Regions from separate parts of the Streptomyces sp. NPDC028308 genome, predicted to be linked through region 2. Evidence: riboswitches for the same ligand, from Rfam matches in the RefSeq annotation. Region 2 holds a riboswitch; each other region holds the start of a gene.
What was found. Region 2 has a riboswitch for cyclic di-AMP ahead of ACZ4VA_RS28495 (M23 family metallopeptidase). Riboswitches for the same ligand answer to the same signal wherever they lie in the genome.
Positions count from the first base shown of each region.

Region 1: it holds a riboswitch for cyclic di-AMP, as region 2 does, so the genes downstream of both, ACZ4VA_RS13095 (C40 family peptidase) here and ACZ4VA_RS28495 (M23 family metallopeptidase) in region 2, are expected to answer to the same signal.
Region 3: it holds a riboswitch for cyclic di-AMP, as region 2 does, so the genes downstream of both, ACZ4VA_RS22565 (C40 family peptidase) here and ACZ4VA_RS28495 (M23 family metallopeptidase) in region 2, are expected to answer to the same signal.
Region 4: it holds a riboswitch for cyclic di-AMP, as region 2 does, so the genes downstream of both, ACZ4VA_RS32150 (M23 family metallopeptidase) here and ACZ4VA_RS28495 (M23 family metallopeptidase) in region 2, are expected to answer to the same signal.

Region 1 is NZ_JBVHTO010000005.1:119,277-123,894, reverse strand. Features, by position in the region: gene ACZ4VA_RS13105 (ATP-dependent Clp protease proteolytic subunit) at 25-660, shown strand; gene ACZ4VA_RS13100 (hypothetical protein) at 668-976, shown strand; cyclic di-AMP (ydaO/yuaA leader) riboswitch at 1,344-1,508, shown strand; gene ACZ4VA_RS13095 (C40 family peptidase) at 1,512-1,985, shown strand; gene ACZ4VA_RS13090 (DUF6328 family protein) at 2,065-2,598, shown strand; gene ACZ4VA_RS13085 (ATP-binding protein) at 2,683-3,135, opposite strand; gene ACZ4VA_RS13080 (helix-turn-helix domain-containing protein) at 3,385-4,242, shown strand; gene ACZ4VA_RS13075 (DUF397 domain-containing protein) at 4,252-4,476, shown strand; gene ACZ4VA_RS13070 (8-amino-7-oxononanoate synthase) at 4,523-4,618, opposite strand, start outside.
Region 2 is NZ_JBVHTO010000012.1:318,412-323,029, reverse strand. Features, by position in the region: gene ACZ4VA_RS28505 (TetR/AcrR family transcriptional regulator) at 1-374, shown strand, start outside; gene ACZ4VA_RS28500 (SGNH/GDSL hydrolase family protein) at 570-1,355, opposite strand; gene ACZ4VA_RS28495 (M23 family metallopeptidase) at 1,652-2,527, opposite strand; cyclic di-AMP (ydaO/yuaA leader) riboswitch at 2,530-2,649, opposite strand; gene ACZ4VA_RS28490 (heavy metal translocating P-type ATPase) at 3,068-4,618, opposite strand, start outside.
Region 3 is NZ_JBVHTO010000009.1:329,546-334,163, reverse strand. Features, by position in the region: gene pcrA (DNA helicase PcrA) at 1-1,295, opposite strand, end outside; cyclic di-AMP (ydaO/yuaA leader) riboswitch at 1,784-1,941, shown strand; gene ACZ4VA_RS22565 (C40 family peptidase) at 1,949-3,106, shown strand; gene ACZ4VA_RS22560 (hypothetical protein) at 3,276-3,629, opposite strand; gene ACZ4VA_RS22555 (C40 family peptidase) at 4,174-4,618, shown strand, end outside.
Region 4 is NZ_JBVHTO010000015.1:20,492-25,109, forward strand. Features, by position in the region: gene ACZ4VA_RS32140 (PrsW family intramembrane metalloprotease) at 1-504, shown strand, start outside; gene ACZ4VA_RS32145 (aldo/keto reductase) at 760-1,704, opposite strand; gene ACZ4VA_RS32150 (M23 family metallopeptidase) at 1,761-2,810, opposite strand; cyclic di-AMP (ydaO/yuaA leader) riboswitch at 2,822-2,979, opposite strand; gene ACZ4VA_RS32155 (PP2C family protein-serine/threonine phosphatase) at 3,235-4,572, opposite strand.

The DNA.
Region 1 (4,618 bases), on a different contig from region 2:
AGTTCTTCAGAGGAGGCGCGAGCCATGAACGAACCGTCCGCCCGCCACGTCCCGCCCGACCTCACCGGACGCCCCGGCGCGGGCTCCCGGACACCGGATCCCTACGCGAAGCTGCTCGACGAACGGATCGTGTTCCTCGGGACGCCGATCGACGACACGTCGGCGAACGACGTGACGGCTCAGTTCGTGCACCTCGAACACCGGGCGCCGGACCGGGACATCTCGCTCTACATCAACTCCCCCGGCGGCTCGTTCACCGCGATGACGGCGATCTACGACACGATGCGGCAGGTGTCCTGCGACGTGGAGACCGTCTGCCTGGGCCAGGCCGCGTCGACGGCCGCCGTGCTCCTCGCCGCGGGCACCCCGGGCAAGCGGCTCGCGCTGCCGGGCGCGCGTGTCCTCGTCCGCCAGCCGTCGGCCGCCGAGCCGGTGCGTGGGCAGGCGAGCGATCTGCTCATCCACGCGGCGGAGACGGCCCGCACCCGCGACACGCTGGAGGAGTTGCTCGCGCGGCACACGGGGCGGAGCCGGGAGCGGATCGCCGCCGACATCGAGCGGGACACGGTCCTGGACGCCCCGGCGGCGGTGGCGTACGGGCTGGTCGACCGGGTCGTGCCGCGCCACCGGTCCTCGCGCCCCGCGACCGGCGGAAGGTGAGGCGCCGATGCTGCCGCCCGAACTGCCTCCCCTGCCCGCGCTGACCCGCGCCGAGGCGGAGCTGATCGACCGTTACCTCGACGTCGTCGACCTGCTGGGCCGGATCAATCCGGCCCGCCCCGGGGACACCTACCGCGGCCTGCGGGCCGCCCAGGCGCTGGTCGTGAAAGCCGCCGCACTGCGGGACGCGCTCACTCTGATGCACCAGCGGGGCGAGAGCGAGGTCCACGCGCCGACCCTGGCCCAGGCCCTGCGGGTCCTGGACGGTGAGCGGCGAGCGGCCAGGGTCACCCTGCCGCCCCCGGCGGACAACTGACGCACCCCCATCCCGGGCCGGTCCCCGCCGCCGGCGCGCGGTGTCCGGCCCGGGACACAAACGCACCAAAAGGCGTACCCCCCAACGGCGTAGACGCGCCCCCTTTTTCCAGCCCTCCCGAGTTGCGCAACGCGCGTACACCAAGGGCGGAATGAGGCGTTCCGCCGCAGGTGCGCGCATGGTCGACACCCCCAACCCCCGTTCGAAATGGGGGGTGTCCACCCGAACGGGTGAGTGGTGAGTAACCCCACAAATCCCCGGTTCCGTTCGGATTTTCCGACATCCATGAGTGAAGATCCCTCCGACGACAAGCCCCCGCCGCAGCGGCGGGGCGGTCCGGGCGGACGCCGAGTCCTGCCGCCGCCCGGATGACCGGTCGACAGAAGTGGATCGGCAGGAGTGGAGGACCCAGCACGACGGGCCGCCGGAGCAATCCGCGTGGTCCTTGGGGTGAAGCCGCACACCGCGGCCGGGCAACTTCGCCAGCCCGAATCCGACAGGTCATCCTTCACAGGCGGCTGACGAAGGGTTGCGCATGACTGCGCTCAATCGTGTCCCGTCGCTGTGGACCCGGGCCGGTACGGCCTCGGCCCTCACCATCGCCGCCGTCGGCGGCAGCCTCGTGGTCCCCGGCGTCGCATCCGACGCCGCCGCGGCCTCGACGGCGACGAAGGCACTCCAGATCGCGGCCTCCAAGAAGGGTGCTCCGTACAAGTACGGCGCGACGGGGCCGCGCCGCTTCGACTGCTCCGGGCTCACGCTCTACTCGTACAAGAAGGCGGGCAAGAAGCTGCCTCGTACGGCCGCGGCGCAGTACAACAAGACCCATCACGTCTCCGCCTCGCACCGCAAGGCCGGAGACCTCGTGTTCTTCCACTCGGGCCGGAACGTCTACCACGTCGGCATCTACGCCGGGAAGGGACGGATCTGGCACTCGCCGAAGACCGGAGAGGTCGTGAAGCTCACGAAGATCTGGACGAAGAGCGTCTGGTACGGCCGGGTCGGCTGACCCGCCCGTAGAGGGCGGCGGCGGTCGCCGTCGCCCTCCGAGGGCGTGACCGGGGCCGGAAGCGGATACACGTCCGTCCATGGCCGACCGACACCCTCACTCCGCGCGGAACGAGACGTCCCTGGAGCGCGCGGACCGCAACTTCGCCGAACTGCTCCAGGAACTGCGCGTCGTCCAGACGGGCGTGCAGATCCTCTTCGCGTTCCTGCTGACCCTGGCGTTCACCCAGCGGTTCCCGTCGCTCGACACGGTGCAGCGCGCCACGTACGTCACCACGCTGCTCCTCGCCGTGCTGGCCGCCGCCCTGTTCGTCGCGCCGGCCGCCCTGCACCGGTCGCTGTTCCAGCAGAACGCCAAGGCCACCATCGTGCGGGTCTCCTCCGCTCTCGCCTCCGCAGGGCTGTGCGTCCTGACGCTGGCCTTCACCGGCTCCGTGCTGCTCGTCGTGGACGTCACGCTGGGGCGGGGGGCGGGAATCGCCGCGGCGGCGGGGACGCTGGCCGTCTGCGTGACGCTGTGGGGCGTCCTGCCCAGGCTCGTAAGGCGCTCTCTGAGGGCGAAGGGGGCCCCGGTGGGCAAACAGGGGCAGGACGGGCCGATGGGGCGCCGGTGACGGCCCTGAGGGCCCCGGCGGCGGGGAGCGTCTCCGGACGGGGCGCGCGACGCGTACGCGGGGACGGCGTGGCCGGGTGCCGCGTCAAGGTTCCTGTCCCGCCGTGACCGGCTGGGCCGGGAGGGACCAAGGGAGCTCGATCGCGACCGTCTTGCCGCCCTCCCGGGTGGGCCGCACGCTCATCTTTCCGCCGCACTCGGCGGTGAGCCAGCGGATGATCACGAGACCGCGGCCGTTGTCCTGCTGGACGGCCGCGGGCAGCCGCTTCGGGAAGCGCGGGTGGCTGTCGGTGACGCCGATGCGCAGCTGCTCGTCGCGGTCGAGCACGACGTCGACGGTGAAGGTCGGGGACTGCCCGAGGGTGTGCTGGACGGCGTTGGTGGCGAGTTCGGACACGATCAGGCGTACGGTCTCGGCGATGTCGGAGTCACCCGGCAGACCCCACTCGGCGAGCACGCCGGTGACGTAGTTCCGGGCCGCGGAGACCGAGGCGGGATCGCTCGGCAGAGTGACGGATGCTTCCTGGTGATCTGCCATGGCGACGTCGTCCCTTTCCCACGGGACCCGTAGTCCGACACGGAGCGGATGGTTCGAGTACGGTCCCGGACTGGTGCTTCGCGCCAGACTGCCATCACCGCACGCCTCACGGGCGCCATCCACCAAGATATGCATATATCTGTCGCTCGAAGCGGTGAACTCTGCGGCGAGCGAACCCATTTGGCCGGGTCCCGGGCTCATCCTCTACCGTCGCCGTGAACGCCGCTCACCGGGCGGAAGGAGACGGCCATGCGACACGGTCCAGCGGTGCGGCGCCGCAAGCTGGGCGCCGAACTGCGCGCCCTGCGCACCCGGGCGGGACTCACGAGCGGCGAGGCGGCCCGGCTCGTCGGGTGGCACCAGTCGAAGGTGAGCCGGATCGAGACCGGCACCAGCGGGGCGAAGCCGCCGGACGTGCGCCGGCTCCTCGACGCCTACGGCGTGCAGAACCCCGGGCTGCGGGAGCTGCTGATCGGGCTGGCGGGCTCCGAGGGCGGCGGGCGCGACCACTGGTGGCACGCCTACCGCGGTGTACTCCCGCCTGCGTACCGGGACTTCATCAGTCTGGAGTCGCAGGCCAGCACCATGCGCACGCTGGAGACGTCCGTCGTACCGGGCCTGCTGCAGACACCCGAGTACGCCCGAGCGGTCACCCGGGCGGCCGTGAAGGGGCTGGAGGACGGAAAGCTGAACACGCTCGTGGAGGTACGGCTGGCCCGTCAGGACGTGCTGTGTTCGAATGCGCCGCTGGAACTGAGCGCCGTGCTCGACGAGGCGGTGCTGCGGCGGACGGTCGGCGGACCTGCGGTGATGGAACGCCAACTGGAACGGCTGCTGGAGGCGGCGCACCTTCCTCACGTGCGCCTCCAGGTCCTCCCCTTCGCGACCGGAGCCCACATCGGAATCACCGGGCCTTTCGTAATCTTCTCATTTCCGAACACTTCTGATCTGGATGTGGTTGTTCTTGACCACATGACGAGTAGCCTCCATCTCGAACGGAAAGAAGACCTCCAGGCCTATACGGAGGCCTTCAACACCCTTCGGATCCACGCCCTTTCGCCCGAGGAGTCCGTGGATTACATCGCCGCGATACGTGACGGCGCGTGAGGAGTCTTCATGTCCGCACTGCCTCGGTACGTACCTTCCAGCACGTCCCTGCACGGCGTGCGCTGGCTGCGCAGCAGCCGGAGCACCGGGATGAACAACTGCGTGGAGACCGCGCGACCGGGACCGGGCCCCTGGGCCGGGCTGGTCGCCGTCCGCGACTCGAAGAACACCGCGGGGCCCGCCCTGCTCTTCGCCCCGGCCGCCTGGGAGGGGTTCATCGCCGCCCTGGGCTGAGCCCCGCACCACCCGCCTCGCCGTACCGGGCTGGTCCCCGGGGCGTTCACCGCGTCCGGCTGATCACCCGTACGGCGTGCTCGATCTGTCCCTCGGCGAGGTCCGCGCGGGCGGTCAGCCGCAGGCGCGAGACACCGTCCGG
Region 2 (4,618 bases):
TGCGCTGGTACGCGCCGACCGGACAGGCCAAGGGCTGGCGGCTGTGGATCGAGGGCTGGGCGGTGGCCCTGCGCGAGCCGGGGCTGCGCGAGGTCACCCAGGGCCTCGACCGGCAGTGGAAGGCGGCGATCGCCGAGGTCATCGCGGAGGGCGTCGCCGCGGGCGAGTTCACGTGTCCGGACCCCAAGGACGCGGCCCTGCGGCTGACGGCCCTGCTGGACGGTCTCGCCGTGCAGATGACCGCGTACCCCGGCTCGGTGTCCCGCGCGCGCACCCAGGCGTGGGTGGACGAGGCGCTCGCCCGTGAACTGGGCCTGGAGCGCGAGGCCCTGACCGCACCGCCCGGCACCTTGACCGCACCGCCCGGCACCTGACACACCGGGGCCGGACACGGGCGCTCACGAACTCCCTTTACGGCGAGTCCAGTTGCCCGTCGGTCCGCCCACTCCCCCGCGGAAGCCGGCCCTCCCCGGCACCGACGGGACGGCGGGCCGCAACGATTCCGTGCAGCAGAGCCGTTGAGCCCGCCCGCGCACCCGCCCGGCGCTCCGCCCGGCCCCTCGTACCGCTCAGACGGCCGGTGCGATCCGCGTCTTGATGTCGTCGGGCGACAGGCTGCCCTTGGCCGCCACGTGGTCCCCGGAGGACTCGCCGCGCAGCCGCCGTCCGATCCACGGCACGAGGTACTCGCGCGCCCACTGGATGTTGTCGCGGCGCACCTCGAAGGTGCCACGCGGCGGGAGCGGGGGCCAGGCCTGGTCCGGGTCCGCCGGGACCTCCAGGCCGAGGACCTGCCCGGCCCGCAGGGCGACGCGAGTGTGCCCCTCGGGAGAGAGGTGGAGCCGGTCGCCGTCCCAGGCGCGCCGGTCCTGCACGGTCTTGAGGGACCACAGGTCGAGCACCGGGCAGCCGTAGCGGTCGGCGATGGCCCGTACGTGTCCGTTGTACGTGGCGATCTTGCCGCGCAGGTGCTTGAGCACGGGTACGCCGCGGGTGTCGAAGCCGGTGGTCACCATGACGGTGCCGACGACCGAGGTGAGGTCGGCGACGGCCCGCTCGAAGCGCTCTGCAACCTCGTCGGGGTCGGTGCCGGGCCGGATGATGTCGTTGCCGCCCGCGCAGAAGGAGACGAGGTCGGGTTCCAGCGCCTTGGCCTGCGGGAGCTGGTCCGCCACGATCTGGTCGAGCAGTTTGCCGCGTACGGCGAGGTTGGTGTAGCCGAAGTCGCCCTCGGGCCGTCGGTCCGCGAGCAGGACCGCGAACCGGTCGGCCCAGCCGACGAAGGCCCCGTCCGGACCGGGATCGCCGACGCCCTCGGTGAAGCTGTCCCCCACCGCCACGTACGACCCGATCACTGATCTGTTGTCACTCTTCGAATCGTCTGCCACATCGGCCCATGATTCACCTTTTGATGTGAGCTACGCGACCGTAGGAAGGGGTTGACGTGCGGTGAGATAAGCCACTCGTCAAGTGTTGGTCAATCCCGGAATAAGGCGGTGTTCAAGGGCGGTTGACGAGCCTCAACGCCTGCGTCCACCCACGCGGTACGCGTGCGGCGGTCACCGCCGCAAAGGAGTGTCGCCCCCCCCCGGCACGGCGGAGGCCGGACCCCGGTGATCGGGGTCCGGCCTCCGGTGTGCGGGTGCGGGCGTCAGCCGACGGAGACGCCGTGCGCGCGCAGGTACGCGAGCGGGTCCACGTCCGAGCCGTAGTCCGGCGTGGTGCGGATCTCGAAGTGCAGGTGCGGTCCGGTGACGTTGCCGGTCGCGCCGGACAGGCCGATCTGCTGACCGCCGGTCACGGTCTGCCCGGCCGAGACCGAGAGCGAGGACAGGTGGGCGTACTGGGAGTACTGGCCGTCGGTGTGCCGGATGACGACCTGGTTGCCGTACGCGCCGCCCCAGCCGGCCGAGACGACGGTGCCCGGTCCGACGGCCTTGAGGGTGGTGCCGGTCGGGGCCACGAAGTCGACGCCGGTGTGGTAACCGCTGGACCACATGCTGCCCGCGGTCTTGTAGGACGTGCCGACGGTCGCGCCCTCGACCGGCAGGGTGTAGCCGGAGCTGCTGGTGGCGGCGGCCGGGGCGGCCTGCGTCTTGGCCGTCTGGGTGGTCTTGCCGGACGGCTTGGCGGCGGTGGAGGGCTTGGCGGGGGCGGACGCGGCCTTGCCGCCGAGCGTCAGCTTCAGGCCCGGGTGGATCAGCGCGGGGTCGCCGCCGATGGCCTTGCGGTTGTCCTGGTAGAGCTTCTTCCAGCCGCCGCTGACGTCCTGGTCGTCGGCGATCTTCGCGAGGGAGTCGCCCGCCTTGACCGCGTAGGTCTTGGTCACGGCCTTCTGGGCGGCGACGGGGGCGGCGGCGACGGTCTTCGCCGTGGCGGAGGAGGCGGCGGCCGCCGGAGTGGCGGCGTGGGCGCCGGCGGCTCCCATCAGGGGCAGCGCGAGTGCGGCGCCACCGGTGCCGGCGACGGCTATCGAGCGGGTGATGCGCAGGGACTTGGGACGGCGGTGCTTACCCTTCGCGGGCATGGTGCATTCCTCTCCGGCGCCTGCGAGGTGAGCTGTCGGGTGCGGGCTGGAGATGCCCGGCCGCGTTGCGCGCGGCTTGACCCCTAGCCCGTTCCGGAGACCGGAACAGGCGTCGTACCTGTGGGTCCCCCGCTCCTGCCGTGGACGGGTGAGTGTGCGGGATCCGGGCGGCGGCAGGATTGGGCGTCCGTCCGGAGTGAGGCAGAACGTAAGCGACATGAGAGGGCCTGGACAAGCTTGTGGGGTTTCTGTGCACACCCATTTCTTGATCGATGTCCCTATTGCCGGTGACTGTCCGTCGACGAGCGATCTTCCCGGGGCCGCAATCCCCTGGCGCACCCGAGGATTTGACGGACGGCGGCCGCGACGCACCGTCACCGGTATGACCCTGCTCACGCACCAGGACGCCAGCGAGCCCTAAATCATTGCCAGTTGGACCTTAAGCACCAAACAGGACAGAACGGCCACTTGCGACGGGATGGAACAACCGTCACAAGTGGCCGCTCCGTCCCCTCCGTGACGGGGTTCGCGGCGTCCGGGTCAGTCGAGGGCCCTGAACCCGCGCAGGCGCAGGGAGTTGCCGACGACGAAGACCGAGGAGAAGGCCATGGCGGCTCCGGCGATCATCGGGTTGAGCAGGCCCGCCGCGGCGAGCGGCAGGGCGGCCACGTTGTAGGCGAAGGCCCAGAACAGGTTCGACCTGATGGTGCCCAGCGTTCTGCGGGACAGCCGGATCGCGTCGGCGGCGACGCGCAGGTCGCCGCGTACGAGGGTCAGGTCGCCGGCCTCGATGGCCGCGTCGGTTCCGGTGCCCATGGCCAGGCCCAGGTCGGCCCGGGCCAGCGCGGCGGCGTCGTTGACACCGTCGCCGACCATCGCGACGCTGCGCCCTTCGGCCTGGAGCCTCTCCACGACGGCGACCTTGTCCTCCGGCATGACCTCGGCGATCACCTCGTCGATGCCGACCTCGGCCGCGACGGACTCGGCGACGGCCCGGTTGTCGCCGGTGAGCAGGACCGGTGTGAGGCCGAGGGCCCGCAGTCGTCGTACGGCCTCGGCGCTGGTGTCCTTGACGGCGTCGGCGACTTCGAGGACCGCCCGCGCCTCGCCGTCCCAGGCGACCGCGACGGCGGTGCGACCGGCCGCCTCGGCGACGGCCCGAGCGCGCTCCAGTTGCGCCGGCAGGCTCATGGACCACTCCCGGAGGAGCCTTTCGCGGCCGACGAGGACCGCGTGACCGTCCACGACGCCCTGCACTCCCAGCCCGGCGACGTTGGCGAAGTCCTCGGGGACCGGCAGGGTGACGCCCCGCTCGGTCGCCCCGGTGACGACGGCCCGGGCGACGGGGTGTTCGGAGGCGTGCTCCAGGGCGCCCGCCAGCCGCAGCACCTCGGCCTCGCTCGTCGCGGGGGTGGTGTGGACGGCGAGGAGGGTCATCCTGCCGGTGGTGACGGTGCCGGTCTTGTCCAGGAGGATCGTGTCGACCCTGCGCGTGCTCTCCAGGACCTCGGGGCCCTTGATCAGGATGCCGAGCTGCGCGCCCCGGCCCGTGCCCACCATGAGCGCGGTCGGGGTCGCCAGGCCCAGCGCGCAGGGGCAGGCGATGATCAGCACCGCCACCGCGGCGGTGAACGCGGCGGTCAGCCCGGCGCCGTTGCCCAGCCAGAAGCCGAGGGTGCCGAGCGCGAGGGCGATGACGACGGGCACGAACACGGCGGAGATCCGGTCGGCCAGCCGCTGGGCCGCCGCCTTGCCGTTCTGCGCGTCCTCCACCAGTCGTGCCATACGGGCGAGTTGGGTGTCCGCGCCGACCCGTGTGGCCTCGACGACGAGCCGGCCGCCGGCGTTCAGCGTGGCGCCCGTGACGGTGTCCCCGGGGCCGACCTCGACCGGCACGGACTCGCCGGTCAGCATGGAGGCGTCGACGGCCGAGGTGCCCTCGACGACGGTTCCGTCGGTGGCGATCTTCTCGCCGGGCCGGACCAGGAAGCGGTCCCCTGCTCGCAGCTCGCCCACCGGGACCAGCCGCTCACGGCCCTGCCGCAGCACGGTGACCTCCTTGGCCCCGAGCTCCAGCAGCGCCTTCAGCGC
Region 3 (4,618 bases), on a different contig from region 2:
AAGACGGCGACGTCTCCCGCCTTGGCGTCGCCCGCGTCGGTGAGGCGGTCTATCTCGTCGGCGACGAACTGTGCCTCGTCGTGCTCCGTGTCGGCGACGTAGCCGGTGATGCGTGCGCCGGCGCCGGCGTTGGTCCACAGGTTCTTCGGGCGGCGGCTCTCGTTGCGCTCGATGACGGCGTTGGCGGCGCTCAGGATCGTCTGCGTGGAGCGGTAGTTCTGCTCCAGGAGGATCGTCGTCGCGTCCGGGTAGTCCTCCTCGAACTGGAGGATGTTGCGGATCGTCGCGCCGCGGAAGGCGTAGATCGACTGGTCGGCGTCACCGACGACGCACAGCTCGGCGGGCCCGAGGTCGCCCTCGGCGGGCGGCACGTCCACGGGGTGCTCGGCGGTGCCGACGAGCTCGCGGACGAGGGCGTACTGGGCGTGGTTCGTGTCCTGGTACTCGTCGACCAGCACGTGCCGGAAGCGGCGGTGGTAGTGCTCGGCGACGTCGGGGAAGGCGCGGAGCAGATTGACCGTCGTCATGATCAGGTCGTCGAAGTCGAGGGCGTTGGCCTCGCGCAGCCGCGACTGGTACATGGCGTAGGCCTGGGCGAGGGTCTTCTCGAAGCCGTCGGCGGCCTGGGCGGCGAAGTCCTCCTCGTCGATCAGCTCGTTCTTCAGGTTGCTGATCTTGGCACTGAAGGACTTCGGCGGGAAGCGCTTCGGGTCGAGGTCCAGGTCGCGGCAGACCAGGGCCATGAGGCGCTTGGAATCGGCGGCGTCGTAGATCGAGAACGAGGAGGTGAAGCCGAGCCTCTTCGACTCGCGGCGCAGGATGCGGACGCAGGCGCTGTGGAAGGTCATCACCCACATCGCGTTGGCCCGCGGGCCGACGAGCTGCTCGACGCGCTCCTTCATCTCGCCCGCGGCCTTGTTCGTGAAGGTGATCGCGAGGATCTGGCCGGGGTGCACATGGCGCTCGCCCAGCAGGTACGCGATGCGGTGCGTGAGCACGCGGGTCTTGCCCGATCCGGCGCCTGCCACGATGAGCAGCGGGGAACCGGCGTGCACCACGGCCGCCCGCTGGTTCTCGTTCAGCCCGTCCAGCAGCGCCGCCGGGTCCACCGCGGGGCGCGCGGCGCCGTCGCGGTAGTACGCGTCCCTGCTCGGGGGCGCGTCGAAGCGGCCGCCGAACAGGTCGTCCGGGAGGTGCTCCGGCGTCCCGTCCTCGGGCGGCGGCGGGGGCTCTTCCTCGTGGGCCCCGGAGGGCTTGAGGTCCGCCAGGAAGCTGTCGTCAAAGAGGCTGCTCATCGCCTTCCGAGTCTAGGCCGCCCCACTGACACCCCGCGGCCACCTCGGGAACTCCGCCGCATTCCGGGACCGGCCCGCCGGTCACCGCCGCCCCGCTCCCCTCGTAGGCGCATCGCCCCCGCACCACTCGCCAGGCCCGCCGTCTTCCCGTACCCGGGCCGCCGCTTCGCCCCGTCGGGCAGCGTGCCGCTCCGTCCGGTGCCGCCCCCGCCGCCCGGCCGCTCTCGCCGTCCGGAACCACCCCGTCACCTGGGGTGACGGCCGGACGAGACGCACACCACGTCCGCCGAGGAAGGCGCACATGTCAGGACAATCAGCCGGAAAACGATCCGCGACGGCGGCGCGACCCGGTCCCCGCGAAAAAGGTCACGAAAACGTATCGGGCATATCGAACATCAACCTTCACAGAAGCCACACGCGTTGGCTAGCGTGCCGGTCAGGCCGCCCGACCCAACCGGCGAACGACGCCGGGCCGCGCGGCCTCCGCCGAGTCCGGCGCGCCCACGCGGCAACCGGAGCCGGGGACCCACCGACCTTGGGGTGAATCGGTCCGACCGCCTTGTCGGGCGCGGACCGTAGGGCAACCCTTCCGAACCACCCGCCCGAACCCGACAGCTAACTCGGTAGGCGGATCGTGGAAGGAGTCGCCTCTCTTGGCGTCGCATCGCAAATGGCGTCCTGCGGGAACGCGCGTAGCGGGTGTCCGGGCCCCGGGCCTCGCCACGGCGGCCCTCACGTCCGTGGCCCTGCTCTCGCAGACGGCGAACGCCGCGCCCTCGGCCGAACCCAGGCCGAGTCTCGAGGAAGTCCAGAAGAAGGTGGACGACCTCTACCACCAGGCCGAGACGGCCACCCAGAAGTACAACGCGGCCAAGGAGAAGAGCTCCAAGCAGCGCCAGCGCGTCGACACCCTGCTGGACGACGTGGCCAAGCGCACCGAGAAGCTCAACACGGCGCGCGAGGAGCTGGGTTCGTACGCCGCCGCCCAGTACCGCACCGGGGCCGCAGCCCCCGACACCGCGACCCTCCTGCTGGCGGACGACCCGCAGGACTACTTCGACCAGACCCAGCTCATGGGCCGTCTGACCAGCCGCCAGAAGGTGGCGGTGGACGACTACGTCACCGAGCAGGCGGCGACGGCGAAGAAGCGGGCGGAGGCCTCCGAGAGCCTGGAGAAGCTGACCACCTCGCAGCGGACGCTCAAGTCGACCAAGGCCGAGGTGCAGCGGAAGCTCGCCGACGCCCGCGGACTGCTCTCGAAGCTCACCGCCGAGGAGAAGGCGCGGCTCGCGGCGATCGAGGAGAAGAAGCGCGAGGAGGCCGACCGCAAGGCCGAGGAACTGGCCAGGCAGCAGGCCGCGCAGGAGGAGCGGAGCCGCGAGGAGACCGCCCAGCAGGACCAGGGCGACTCGGACGCCGGCGCGGGCGGCACGGCGGAGGACCCGGCGTACGCCACCACGGCCGACAAGGCCATCGCCTTCGCGCGGGCCCAGGTCGGCAAGCCGTACGTGTGGGGCGCGACCGGCCCGGACTCCTACGACTGCTCCGGTCTCACCCAGGCCGCCTGGAAGGCCGCGGGCGTCTCCCTGCCGCGCACCACCTGGGACCAGGTCGACGCGGGCACCACGGTCCCGCTCTCCGACATCAAGCCCGGTGACCTGGTCTTCTTCTACGACGACATCAGCCACGTCGGCCTGTACATCGGCAACGGCATGATGATCCACGCCCCGAAGCCGGGCGCGTACGTCCGCGAGGAGTCGATCTACTACGACGGCACCTCGTCGATCCACAGCGTGGTGCGCCCCGCGTAGGGGACGCCACCACGCCGGCACCCCCTCGCGTTCGTGTCCGGTACGGCCCCCGGGTCGCACCGGACACGGCCGCCGGGCCTGCCGATGACCATGGGGTCACGCCGGGCGCGGCCGTCGGGCCGGTCGGGCCGGTCGGGCCGGTCGCCCAGGGTTCCCCGGGCGGGCGCCGTCAGGTCCAGAGCACCGCGATGAAGATGTTCGCGACGGTCAGCAGGCCGACCGCGGCGAAGGCGCCCTTGTCGACCTTCTCCTCGTCGCGCTTCACGTAGACGAGCCCGAGGATCACGATCAGCAGGGCCAGCTTCACGCCGAGCTTGACGTTGTCGAGCGAGTTGTCGTCGGCTTGGTTGAGACCGACCAGCACGACTCCGGTGACCAGCATGGTGAGCGCGCCGTGCAGCATCGCGGGGACGAAGCGGGCCGTGCCCTGGCCCATCGCCTTCATCTGGGTGAGGAAGCCGCCGAGGAGCGCGGCGATGCCGATGATGTGCAGGCCGACGAAGAGATGGATGAGTACGTCCATGCGCCGGAGCCTAATCGGGGCCCCGCCGGCCGCCTCCACCAGCCCTCCCTCCGGCTCCGGTAGCCGTCTCCAGCGACCCGCTTCCGGCTCCGGCAGCCGTCCGGCCCCCCGGTCGGTCGCACCCCACGGGACCCACCCGCCGCAGTGTTCACCTCCGTCTCGGCGGTCACGCGACACCTCTCACGACCGCCCAGTGGGCTCATAGCACCAGGGTCTCGGGCCCCGTCGGAAAATCCCCGCTTCGGTCAGCACTCAGCGTCAAGCCGACGCCCACGGACCGGGAGCGCGGTCACATCCGGTCACCCGGCGGACCTCTCCCGCCACTTCCGCACATGGCGTCACCGGCCGCTCACGCTCAGGTTTAGCGTCCTCCCCCAGGTGACCGGCTCTCCACCGCCGCCCGGGCCAGGGGCGGCAACCGGTCGCTTCCGCCGAAAGGTCCGGCGGCGCCCCGCTCCCCCTGTGCGGGCCGTCGCCGGACGCGTCGCCGTGCCCCGCCGGGCGGCCGTGCGGAACGAGTCTTCGCGAAAGGATGTGTGCCCTCGTGGCATCGCACCGCAAGCCCAGACAACGCTCGCTCGGCGGTCAGACGGCCCGCACCGCCGCCACCCTCGCCCTCGCGGGCGCGACGACGGCCACCGCCTTCGAGGGGACGGGACACGCCGAACCGCAGCTCTCCCCGGCGCAGGTCAAGGCCAAGGTCGACAAGCTGTACCAGGAGGCGGAGGTCGCCACCGAGAAGTACAACGGGGCGAAGGAGAAGGCCGACAAGGGGGAGCGGCGGCTCAGGACGCTGCGCGACGAGGCGGCCCGCAGGACGGACCGCCTCAACTCGGCCCGGGACGCGCTGGGTTCGATCGCCACGGCGCAGTACCGCACCGGCGGCCTCGACCCCGCCGTGCAGCTCGCGCTGTCCGAGGACCCCGACCGGTACCTGGACGGGGCCGCCTTCGCCGAACGTGCGGGAAGCCGGCAGGCCGCGGCCGTGG
Region 4 (4,618 bases), on a different contig from region 2:
CCCGCGTTCGGCCTGCTCACCTGGCTGGTCATATGGACGCGCCAGCGGGAACTGCGCACCGTGCGCGCGGAGCTGCCCGCGTACGCCGTGGCGGGCTGGCTGACGGCGCCCGAGCCGTTCGTCCTGGGGTCCATGCGGGCGCGGCGTTTGGCTCGCGACTACGCCGCTCACCATTTCGGCAAGGCCGCCGCCCGGTCGGTCGCCGAGTACGAGTCCTACGCGACCTCGCTGGCGTTCCTGCGGCACCGCGGGCGCGCCGGCCGCGCGAGCGCCGACTTCGTCGTACGGGAGAGGGAGCTGCTGCACGAGCTGTGGCGGCGCCGGGAGGTAGCCCGGCCCTCCCTCGCGTACGCGGCCCGGGCGTCCGCCCCCGCGGTCGTACCGCCCTGGCCACCGCTGTACGCGCCGCCGCCCGTCCACCCGTACGCCGGCCCCCCGTCGGCGTACCCGGCGCCCCACCCGGGCCACGACCCCTACGGCGCGTACAACCCGTACCGCTCGTAGCGCGACCGGGGCGGAGCGACCGGCGGGACCTGTCTAGGGTCTGTCGTTTGGATCAGGCCGGCCGTGACGGACGGTTCGTCCCGGCCGACCCGAGCGGGGTCTGGTGCGTGCAGCTGCAAGGCGGAGGAGGGAGTCGAAGCGATGGGGGTCCCCCCGCTCGAGCGGAGCCGAGAGTGGGGGAGTCGGCGACCGACGACAACGCCGCAGATGTGCGTGCCAGACCCCGCGACACCGGCCTGATCCAAACGACAGGCCCTAGGCGGACGCCTGCGTCAGCGTGGCCAGCTCCGCGTCCGTCAGGGTCAGGTCGGCCACCCCGAGGAGCGCCGGGAGCTGCTCGACCGTCCGGGCGGAGGCGAGCGGCGCCGCCACCGTCGGCCGGTCGGCGAGCCAGGCCAGGGCGACCGTGGCCTGCGGGACGCCCCGGGACCCGGCGATCTCGTCGAGCGCGGCCAGCACCCGCGTCCCGCGCTCGGTCTCCAGGTGCTTGCCCGCGCCGGCGGCCCGCGCCGAGTCGACCGTCGTACCCGGGCGGTACTTGCCGGTGAGGAAGCCGGAGGCCAGGGCGTAGTACGGGACGGCGGCGAGGCCGGAGCGGGAGGCGATCTCCTGGAGCGGGCCCTCGTAGGTGCGGCGGGAGACGAGGTTGTAGTGCGGCTGGACGGCGACGTAGCGGACCAGGCCCTCGCGGTCGGAGAACTCCAGGGACTCCTGGAGCCGTTCGGGCGAGATGTTGGAGGCCGCGACGGCGCGCACCTTGCCGGCCCGCACCAGTTCGTCGAGCGTGCCGATGATGTCCTCGACGGGGACCGAGGGGTCGTCGTAGTGCGTGTAGTACAGGTCGATGTAGTCCGTGCCCAGCCGGCGCAGCGAGGCGTCGGCGGCGGCCCTGAGGGTGTCGGGCGCCAGCCCCTTGTACGCGGGGTGCGCGCCGGCCTTGGTCGCGAGGACGATGTCGGAACGGTTGCCGCGCGCGGCGAACCACCGGCCGATGACGGTCTCCGACTCGCCGCCCTCGTTGCCGGGAGCCCACGAGGAGTAGGTGTCCGCGGTGTCCACGAAGTTGCCGCCGGCCGCCGCGTAGGCGTCCAGCACGGCGAAGGACTGCGCCTCGTCGGCGGTCCAGCCGAAGACGTTGCCGCCGAGGGCGAGCGGGAAGACCTCGAGGTCTGACGGGCCGAGCTTGCGGAGAGAAGTCATGGACGATTTCAACATCGTCCGCGGTACCGCCTATTCCGCGAGCCCGGCCGGCGGACCTACGGGTTGAGGCCCTTGCTCTGCAGCCACGCCATCGGGTCGATGCCGGTGGCGGCGCCGCCCGCGTGGACCTCCATGTGCAGGTGCGGCCCGGTCACGTTGCCGGTCGCGCCCACCCGTCCGATGACGTCACCGGTGGCGACCTTCTGGCCCACGCTGACGCTGATGGACGACTGGTGGCAGAACCAGACCTCGGTGCCGTCCTCCAGGGTGAGGATGGTGCGGTAGCCGTACGAACCGGCCCAGCCCGCCTCGGTGATGGTTCCGGTGTGCACGGCCTTGATCAGCGTGCCGGTGGGCGCCGCGAAGTCGAGGCCGGTGTGGTAGCCGGAGGACCACATGGAGCCGGAGTCACCGAAGCGCGAGGTGAGCGTGTACGAGGAGGTCGGCAGCGCGTAGCTCTTGGCGAGCTCCGCGAGGCGCTCCGCCTCGGCCTTCTCCTTGGCCTCCTGCTCCGCCTTCTTCTTGGCGGCGGCGGCCTTGGCCTCGGCCTCGTCCTGGGTCTTGGCGGCTTCCTCGGCGGCCTTCTTCACGGCGGCGGCCTGAGCCGCCTCGGCGGCCTTGAGGTCGACCTGGTCCTGCTGCGACTCGGCCTGCTGCATGATGCGGGCGCGCAGGGCCTCGCCCGCGTCGGTGGTGCCTCGCGCGGTGTCCGAGTTGGTCAGTCCCGCGGTGGTGAGCGGGGTGGCCGAGCCCTTCGGTGCGCCGGCGTCGGAGCCGTCCGATATCAGGCCCTTGGCCGAGTCGGCGACCGATGACAGGTCGGGCATCGAGATGGACACCGGCGGCTTGCCGCTCTGCGCGGTGGCCATGCCGCCCGCGCCGACGGCGGCGATGACGCCTACGCCGAGGACGGTGGAGCTGCGGGCGAGTCCTCCGCCGCGCTGCTTGGAGACGCGGTGCCGGCCACGGACGGGACGGACGGAATCCTCGGTGGGATTCCACTCCTCCCAGGGGCCCTCGTCGTTGCCGCGGCCGTAGCCGAAGGTGTTGCTCTGCTGGTCACTCGGCGCGAACGAGGTTGACTGGGCAGGCCGGTTGGACGCCACGTGGGCGCGCTCCTTTCCTTCCTTCTCGCCTACCGGGTTAGCTGACGGGTTCGGAGCAGGAAGGTCTCCTACGCGCGTCGACCAGGGTGCACCGCACCGCGGAAGACGCTCGATTCACCCCAAGTTGGTGGTTCCCCGGTTCCCTTGCGGGATTCGGCGCGTGCGCACGGAGCCATCTCTTGTGACGGCTGGGACGACCGCGCTGCGTTATCGAACGTTAATAGACTCGGGTCCCGTATTCCAAGCTGTTCCGACTGATCATTAACGTCTTCGTCACGGACTTACGGGTCACGGGCGGTGAAAACCGGGCGAGTTGACCCTGCGGGCTAAACCTCATTTTCGCTGACGGTTCGTCAGTTGTTATGCGCAGCGGTGCTACTCGATCACTCGCGGTGACCTCGGCCCCTTCTCCCGCCCCGGTGACTCACGGCCGCCGTACGGCCAGCAGCGCCAGATCGTCCGTCGTCCCGTCTCCCGTGTGCCGGTGCACGTCCTTGATGAGGGTGTCGAGCAGCGCGTCCGGGTCGCGGAAGACCCGTCCCGCGAGACGGGCCGCGGGGTCGTAGAAGCGGCCCTCCGGGTCGCGCGCCTCCGACAGCCCGTCCGTGTAGACGAGGAGCGTCGCCCCGCCCGGGAACGGCACCACGGCGGCACGGTCGGGCCAGGTGCCCAGCTCGCCCATCCCGAGCGGCAGCGCGGAGTCCGGCCCCTCCAGCGTGCGCAGGGTGCCGTCCGCGTGCAGGAGCAGCGGCGGGGGATGGCCGCGGTTGACGACGCGCACGAAGCCGTCCCCGTGCGGGACCTCCGCGAGAACGGCGGTGGTGAACCCCTCGAAGGCGTCCAGCCCGTCGCGCCGCGTCCCCTCGCGCGCCAGCGCCCGTTCCAGCCGCTGGGCGACCGCCTCCAGCGTCGGCTCGTGCTCGGCCGCCTCACGGAACGCCCCGATGACGACGGCGACGGCCGTCACCGCGCCCATTCCCTTGCCCCGCACGTCCCCGACGACCAGCCGCACCCCGTACGGGGAGTCCTGCACCGCGTACAGGTCGCCGCCGATGAACGCGTCGGCCTGCGCCGCCTCGTAGCGCGCCGCCACCTCCAGCCCGCCGATCCGTTCCTCCGGGCGCGGCACCACGGCGCGCTGGGCGGCCTCGGCGATCTCGCGGGCGGAGGCGAGCCGCCGGTCGGTGCGGCGGACGAGCATGTTGATGAGCACGGCGAGGACGGTGACGGTCGCCACGGTGACCAGCTCGGTGACCGCCTCCGCGTGCGCGACGATGCCGAGGTCGACGTGCACGGCGAGGACGGCGGCGACCGTGGCGAGGCCGGTGAGGACCGTGCCGCGCAGCGAGAGCAGCGGCGCGGCGACCAGGGGCGCGGCCGTGAAGAAGGGGGCGGCCGTGAACTGCGACGGGGTGAGGTAGTCGTAGAGGACCCCGGCGACGATCAGCAGCGCGGGCAGGGCGCGCACCACGGTGCGCGCGTACGAGATCCGGCGGGCGGGCCGCTCCGGGGCGGGCGGTGACGGGACGCCCAGTCCGGGATCGGGCACCGGATCGCCGGGCAGCCGTCCCCCGGCCCGTTCGCGCCCTCCGGGAAGCGGTTTCCGGCCGCCGTCCACGAGGCCCGCTCCGAGGTCCGGCCCGCCGCCGGGCACGCGGTCACGGGGGTCTGGCGCGGCCCGGTCGTCGGCGTCGGAGAACCGGCCGCCGGCCCCGCCGGACCCCGGTTCCTCCGGCCGTCGCGCGCCACCTCGCTGCCCCACCCGTCCAGGCTTCCCGCCACGGGGGCGGGCGGCGACCGGTGTGGAC